2 regions of the Paenibacillus sp. FSL P4-0338 genome follow, and region 1 is predicted to be linked to the other one. Evidence: riboswitches for the same ligand, from Rfam matches in the RefSeq annotation. Region 1 holds a riboswitch; the other holds the start of a gene.
The links. Region 1 has a riboswitch for cyclic di-GMP ahead of MKZ07_RS11700 (thiamine pyrophosphate-binding protein). Riboswitches for the same ligand answer to the same signal wherever they lie in the genome.
Positions count from the first base shown of each region.

Region 2: linked by a shared signal. The riboswitch ahead of MKZ07_RS21525 (flagellar assembly protein A) and the one ahead of MKZ07_RS11700 (thiamine pyrophosphate-binding protein) in region 1 are both predicted to bind cyclic di-GMP.

Region 1 is NZ_JBBOCG010000001.1:2,628,939-2,632,680, reverse strand. It holds gene MKZ07_RS11705 (carboxymuconolactone decarboxylase family protein) at 1-369, opposite strand, end outside; gene MKZ07_RS11700 (thiamine pyrophosphate-binding protein) at 419-2,062, opposite strand; cyclic di-GMP riboswitch class I at 2,179-2,275, opposite strand; gene MKZ07_RS11695 (methyl-accepting chemotaxis protein) at 2,777-3,742, opposite strand, start outside.
Region 2 is NZ_JBBOCG010000001.1:4,901,175-4,904,916, reverse strand. It holds gene MKZ07_RS21530 (aldo/keto reductase) at 1-500, opposite strand, end outside; gene MKZ07_RS21525 (flagellar assembly protein A) at 531-2,150, opposite strand; cyclic di-GMP riboswitch class I at 2,255-2,347, opposite strand; gene MKZ07_RS21520 (FUSC family protein) at 2,988-3,742, opposite strand, start outside.

The sequences.
Region 1 (3,742 bases):
TTCTTTGATTTCCTCCAGGGTATCCAGCAGCACATTAAAGGCCGAAATTACCCGGGGAGCACCGACGCAAGGGACCAGATGAAGCAGCACGCCCTTGATCTGCTCAACAGTCATGCCAACACGGAGCGCCATTACATAATGAACACCTAACTGCTCATACTGCCCCATCGTAATCAGAGACGAGATCACCGCGATCTCTTTCCAGTCAGAGCCAATCGTGGTCCGTTGAAAAATATCGCCATAAGCATTGCCCATGATATATTCGGCTAGTTCCGGAAAATGCTCTTTGATCGGAGCTAGGGCCTTGGCCCCATAATCTCCAGAGAGATTAGTGAAATGATCGAGTCCGCTGTTCGTGTTCTTGTTCACGCTATGGCCTCCTGATAGTAGGTTAGAAACGGTGTGCAATAAGGCTTGCTTACGTAAGATCCAGCGTGCGGTGAGCCGTAGGTGGCATTTCATCGCGGTCAGTCAGCAATTCAATGACAGCTGGCTTGTTAAGCGCTACAGCTTCGCGGATGGCAGCGGCGAACTCCTCCTGCGTCTCACAGCGGAAGCCGGCTGCACCCAGAGATTCAGCGAATTTCACGGCATTCATTGGAACCTCGAAGATCGTACCGTCAATCCGGCCGGTGGTCTTCTCCATCCCCTTAAGCGCCATATCCAGCTGCATATTATTCACCACGATGAAAATCACCGGAATGTCCTTGCAAACAGCTGTGTTTATTTCAGTTCCGAGCATCATAAAACAGCCGTCCCCGGTAATGCAGAAGACCGTCTCACCGGGAGAGGCCGTCTTGGCGCCGATCGCCATGCCAATTGAATTGCCCATGCAGGCAAAGTAGGCATCGAATATGAAGCTGCCGGGCCTGCGCACATTGAACCATTTCACAGCATTGAATCCATGGCTGCCGTCATCTACAAACACGCTGCTGTTGTAAGGAATCAATTCGCTCATCGTGCTCATTACCGAAGCCAGAGAGAGCCCCGCCAGTACGGGAAGCTCATCATTGTAATCATTCGAGACTGTGATTTCATGCTTGGTAACCGCTGAGAAGTCCAGCTTCTGGAGATACAGAGCCAGGTTGTCCCTTAAGTCTCCGCCGACAGCAATAGTAGATGAGGTGAGTATTTTACCGACAAAGGTCGGGTCTACATCGAACTGGATCAGCTGCCGCGGATGATTCTCCGGCTTCAGGTTGCAGATGGTCATATCGCTGAGGCGGGACCCCAGAACGATGAAGAGGTCGCTGTTGTTCATCAGTTCATCTCCATGCGAGGAGCCGCCGACGCCTATTGGACCATGGTAGAGCGGATGATCGTAAGCTATAGCGCCTTTGCCGCCTGGAGAGGTGACCACAGGTATGTTAAAGGTCTCGGCCAGCTGGACCAGTTCCTGATGTGCTCCTGAGCGGTTGACGCCCTTACCGGCAATGATCAGGGGTCTAGCGGATTCATTGATCGCCGAGCTGACCCGTTCATAGTTCTGATAGCTGACCAGCCCTTCACGTTCCGGCAGAACAATCCGGCATTCCGCAAGCCGCTCTGTCTGCACATCAAACGGAATGCAGAGATGAACCGGACCTTTTTGGTCACCGAGGGCGATGGATAGGGCATGATTGAAAATGGTGCTGAAATGATCCCCGCGTTCAACGAGCTTGCTGAAGAGGGTGGCCGGCCGGAACATATCCGCCAAATCAGCCAGATAGGAAGTGGAATCCTGACATTGGGGAATGCCCAGCTCCTTGATGGACTGGTGGCCGGTGATGAAGAGGACGGGAAGATTATTGGCCTTGGCATGCGCTGCTGCGGTGAGCAGATTCGTTCCGCCCGGACCGGAAGTGCCGAAGGCTACTCCGAGGCTGCCGGTCTTCAGAGCATAACCGCCGGCAGCGAAGCCGGAGCTAGACTCGTGCCGGCCGGGGATGAACTCAATACCATAGTCAACCAGTTTCAAAGCGATGGGGCAAATAGATTTGCCTATGATTCCAAAAGAATGTGTGACTCCCAAATTGCGTAATGCTTCCGCCATATAATCTGCAACTGTCTTCAGAACATCCACCCCGCAAGTTGTTATTTGTATTAGTCAGCAATAGAAAACCTGTACTCAACATAGGAGCACAGGTCTGTTGCACGAATCACCATAATCAAACGCATAACCTAAGGCGTTTACAGTTTTTCAGCAACCTGGCTGTCATGATCCCACTTCAGAAATGAGACTGTAGATCCATGGCTTTGCGTCATTCCCTTTCGGTGAATTTTGCCGGTATGCGATTATAAATGAATCTGTGAAGAATTTTCCTTTACAATATATTCCTCACTCCTCTTTTGTCAATAACCCCGATGAGAAGAAACTCGGAATTTGACGAATATTCAGGAGTGGAAATGGATGAATATTTGGATTTTCAAACTTTTGAAAATTTTTCCCTTTGGAAGGCTAAAGTCTTAAAATGCAAATGGATATTTAGGGCTATTATTATGAGGAGTAAGCATAAAGCCTCATTACATTCCTGATTTACTGTAAAATGTTAAGAATTCACTAGATATACAGCATTGTAAAATCCACTTATAGGACTTAAGTATTGTATGTGTGCGGTGATGCCTTATAGACAAGCTATGCCTATAGAACGACTATAGTAAAGAAGTGCAAAGCGGATTTTTTACCCTTATGCACAATTTCAACAATTTGTGAATATTACATAACAATCTTAGTTTTGCACAGAAAAAGAGACACCATCTGCAGGAAATCCCGCAGATGTGTCTCTTTTGGTTAAGGTTAGAATTTGAAAATATGAATTGTTTTTTGCAAGTTAAAGACAGCGGAAGTCATCTTCTCTGTCTCCTCAGCTACGGATTGCAGAGCGTGAATCTGTTCGTTCATCGCTGCGGATACCTCTTCGGTCCCTGCGGCGGTCTCCTGGGTGATGGCTGAGATATTCTCGATCGCCCCGGAGATCTTAAGCGCGCTCTCCAGCATAAGGTCACTCTCTGCGGAGAAGGAGGCGATCTGCTCGGTTATGTATTGGACACTATGTACGATCTGAGCAAAAATATTGGCCGTCTCTGTGATCATCTTATTCTGTACCTGGACTACCTCTTCGTTGATGGCGATATTATCAATGGCCTGCTTGATATCTGATTCAATGCTGCGTACCAGCCCGAATACCTCTTTGGTTGAAGCGGTGGATTCCTCAGCCAGCTTGCGGACCTCCTGGGCAACGACAGCGAAGCCACGGCCATGCTCGCCTGCACGGGCTGCTTCAATAGAGGCATTGAGCGACAGCAGATTGGTCTGTTCGGCAATTTCGGTAATCGTCTTGGTAATCATCGTAATGCCGCGCGCGTTCTGTGACAGGGCTTCAATGGTATCCGCCACCTTCTGGGTCGCCTGGATGTTCTTGCGCATGCCTTCGGCCTGGGTATCCACCGATTGCCGTCCCTGTTCAACCAATTCCAGCGTATGTACAGATCGTCTATTCATTTCCTTGGTGGAATTCGTATAATTGGAGACTTTGATTTCGATATCCTTGATCGATTCGGTCATATCAGCAATATCCACTGAGATTTCGTTAGCGCCGAGAGCCAGTTCATTGGAGGAGGAGGCCACCTGCGCCATGACAAATTTCAGATTCTGATTCTTGTCTTCAATCCCGCGGCTGGCGTCCATAACCTGCCGGGTAATCTGTGAGGCATCGGTGAGGATTTTTTTGAGCTTGTCAATCATGGTGTTGAAGGACCGGCT
Region 2 (3,742 bases), 2.3 Mb from region 1:
TTACGGGCTTCGCTGATCCCAAGCGCCTTCATCAGCTCCCAGGCGGCATAATTGGAGGCTCCGATATACCGCACCTTGCCTGCGGAGATCAAATCATCCAGCGTGCGCAGGGTTTCCTCCAGCGGTGTGTAGGGATCGAAGGTATGGATCTGATACAGATCCACATAGTCGGTCTTCAGCCGGCGCAGGCTGCCTTCCAGCTCCTGCATCAGATGATGGCGCGAAGAGCCGCTGCCGCCGGGTCCCTCATGCTTCGGCAATCCGGCTTTGGTCGCCAGCACTGTGTTATGGCGTCTGCCTTCAAGCGCAAGGCCGATGATCCGCTCCGATTCAGAGCCGGCATAGATATTGGCGGTATCGATGAAATTAATGCCCTGATCCATAGCGGTGTGCAGAATGCGGAGCGAGGTCTCCAGATCTGCCCGTTTGCCGAATGAATTGGTTCCAAGACCCAGGGCGGATACCTGCAGGCCGCTATTGCCCAGACGGTTATATCGCATGCGCTCACTTCTCCTTATCTAGTAGTAGTCTTAGCAGGAATCACGCACAAGCAGCTTGCCGCCGGACTCCAGGCGGCTGTCCTGCGACCGGGCAAGGTTAATCACCGCATGCTCCTCTTGGAGCAGCTCAATCTCCTCGCCCAGCTTAAGCAGCAGCCTGGAGAAGCGGCTTAGGACACTGTCTGTAATGTACCCGGTGTATTGTCCCGGATGGGCGAATACCTCAAGCATCTGCCGGAGCGGGTCCGTGCCGAAGCCGAACTCTCCGTTCATACGGCTTAGGGCAGCCTGGAAATCGCGGATCAGGCTGTCGAGATGGCTGTATTTATCCTCCAGCAGCAGCATAACCACCAGGCCGTAATTCACGGATTGCTGTCGGGATTCCACATTCTTGGCCAGCTGGCGCGCTGCCTCAAGCAGTCCGTCCGTCTCTGTCCGCAGCAGGCTTGCTAAGCTGTGCAAACGATGCTGCTGTACCCCGGCATATCCGGCGTACAGGCCGCTGCCGGTAACCTGGCCGCTAACATAAATGCTGCCGGTGGCTATAATTGTAGATTGGCGTATATCGCCATAGACGTACACATTCCCCAGGGCTTCGATCCTTACAGATCCATCCAGATCACCCGGTACAATGATGTCGCCTGCGAACATAACGTCACCGCCAGGGTCCATCATCTCCCTGGTCAGCAGACAGACTGGAGGGAAGTCACAGATTCGGACGCTGCTGTTTCCTCCGCAGATACGGGGTCTGCCTGTGTGCTTGGCTACGATATTACCACAGGGAAGGAGCTTGGCATGATTACCGGCAGCAAAGTAGATATCCTGCGGCGGGGGAGGGGGCAGGACCCTTCCGTCTGTGTCGAGGCCGGGAATGCCTTCTTCCGGCGGCAGTTTGCGGGCGAAGACTTCACCTGCAAAGGTAAAGGGGGCTCCCGGGAAACGGAGATACTCCATGGTATCCGCAGGCTTCTGAGCCCGGCTTCCCTGTCTATGAAGCATCCCGTTCCCCACCAGTGTATGCTCCGGCAGCTGCAATTCCAGCCGGGCTTCCTTGCCGGGCAGCGGGGCTCTTCCTTCAGCGATGCATACGGGAAGATATGTAGGGTTCTCCAGCTCCGCGTACAGGGCGGGAATATTCAGGTTGCGCAAAATAAAACGGTTGTCCAGTGAGGCGATAATCTGATCTATGGTAAGCGTGGACAGCAGCATTGCCGGGTTGGGCTGGGCACGGACGACCGCCTCGAAGGCGGCGGGGCAGTTGACCAGGTTCCAGGCGTACTTCTCTGCACGGTATAAAGTGAAATGGACCTTGAGCTTGTCAGGCGATACGGTAATTTCATACTGCGGCTTCTCGCAGATCTCCCAGGTAATATAATCTGCCTTGGTCACCTCGGTTGGCGCTGTAACGGTCTTCCAGTTGATCTTCAGGACAACAGGGTGGATCGCAGAAATGCGGGCGGGAGTGCCTCCGGGGAGCGGGGGAGTAATGAATATCTGGTTGTCCTGCACGAGGATAATTCCATTCTTATCCCCAGTTGTCCCGTCAGAAGCCCGGCCCTCCACAGAGAATGAATCCAGGAGACCTTTACGTTCGTGCATCAGGGACTCTACGAATTCATATCGGCTTGGTTCGATATCCTGCTGCGGCATGGTTGTAACCTCACTTTTTCGTATGATCAATGGCAATTCGTACAGAGAAAGAACATCATCAAGCCCGGGAGACTTCCCGTAAACAGTTGGCTTAAGTGGTCTCTATTGGCAGCCTGGCGACCGTAAACGCAGATTCCGGCGTTCTTAGGCCCATGGCTTTGCGTCCTGCCCTTTCGGGAAGTTTGCCTTTAGAAATAGATCAATGAGATACATCCTGTAGAGGCGATGAATTGTGATCGACTGTAATCGACAAAAAGAGTCATAAATAGTTCTTGTGCGGCATTAACTTCTGCAAACAAGCTTAATTCTAGTACTTAAAGAGCTATTTTTCAACTATATTATGCCTATTTATCAAAAAACTTAAAATATGCAGCTCTATTTCGACAAAAAAACTGGTTTCCCAGCGCTTACAGCTTATGGAAGTCATGAGAACTGGAAAAAGGGGGACGGTCTTCTGCGCCCGGCAGGTGGAAAAAGCAAAAAGCAGCGGAGGGGCATATGTTCACCGCAGCGAGGAGCAGGCTTTAAGTTCTAATCTTAAATGCGTCTTATATAGCAGTTGGATTTTGTCCACTTGCTGTTGGATGAATGCCGCCTATGGGAACAGCAGATGGATAAACAACACATATTTTGCCCACTTTTAACGGATTCCAGAGAATTCGGCGGATTAGATGTACTTTATCCAACTGCTTCAATTAAAGCGTATAATTCGGCTGAATCAAGTGTCATTTTTCCAACTGCTATAACTTTACGTGCTGCTACCCAAGCCACTTTACCCGCAAGCATCCTATCCCACCGAAAAGTTATGGCAACACAAAAAAAAGGACCCTCCCAAGCTTATAGCTTGTGGAAGAGTCCTTTTTGTATGAATTGGATGGCGCGTGCAGGGTGTGTCTTGACATGCTGTGGTGCGGTGGAAAGCGCGGCGTAATCGGCGCGTTCGATCTCTTCAAGAATCCGGTTCAGGTGGGAGAACACCGCACCGAGATCACGGAAGGCTGCGAGCGGGCACTGATCCTGCAGCTGCGAGAACCAGGCGAGCTGCACGTCGCGGGCTCTTCTCAGACTCTCCTGGAGTGAACGTCCGCTGCATTCGGCATCTGATAGCGTCCGTGTGCCATACAGGGCGATGCAGTCTGCCGTTGCGGTTACAACCTCCAGCATCCAATCAGCGGCGGCATAATGGGCCGGCAGCAGAGCGATTTCTTCGCTTATGGCTTTGACATAGGAGTGAACCTTGATGAGATGGGTGGTCGACTGTGTCAGCTTGCCAATGTCCTTACGGCACTGGTAATGAGACAGTGTGTAATGCATCTCCTTCTGCAGCCGGTCGCTCTTCTTCAGAAGCTCGCCGGAGCGCTCAAGAGCAGCCTTGGCTTGCGCTGCATCCCGGCCGCTTGCAGCGAATCCGGTTAAGGCATCGGATAAGGTCAGGCTGCCTTTCAGTGCCAGGTCCTTGACCTTGACGAAGCTCTTGGGCGGCACGATAATCATATTAATGATGAGGGCAATCAGCACGCCGATCAGCGTCTCGGCGACTCTCCAGACGATATATTGGTCATGATAGAAGGTGAGTGCAAGCACCGAGGTGA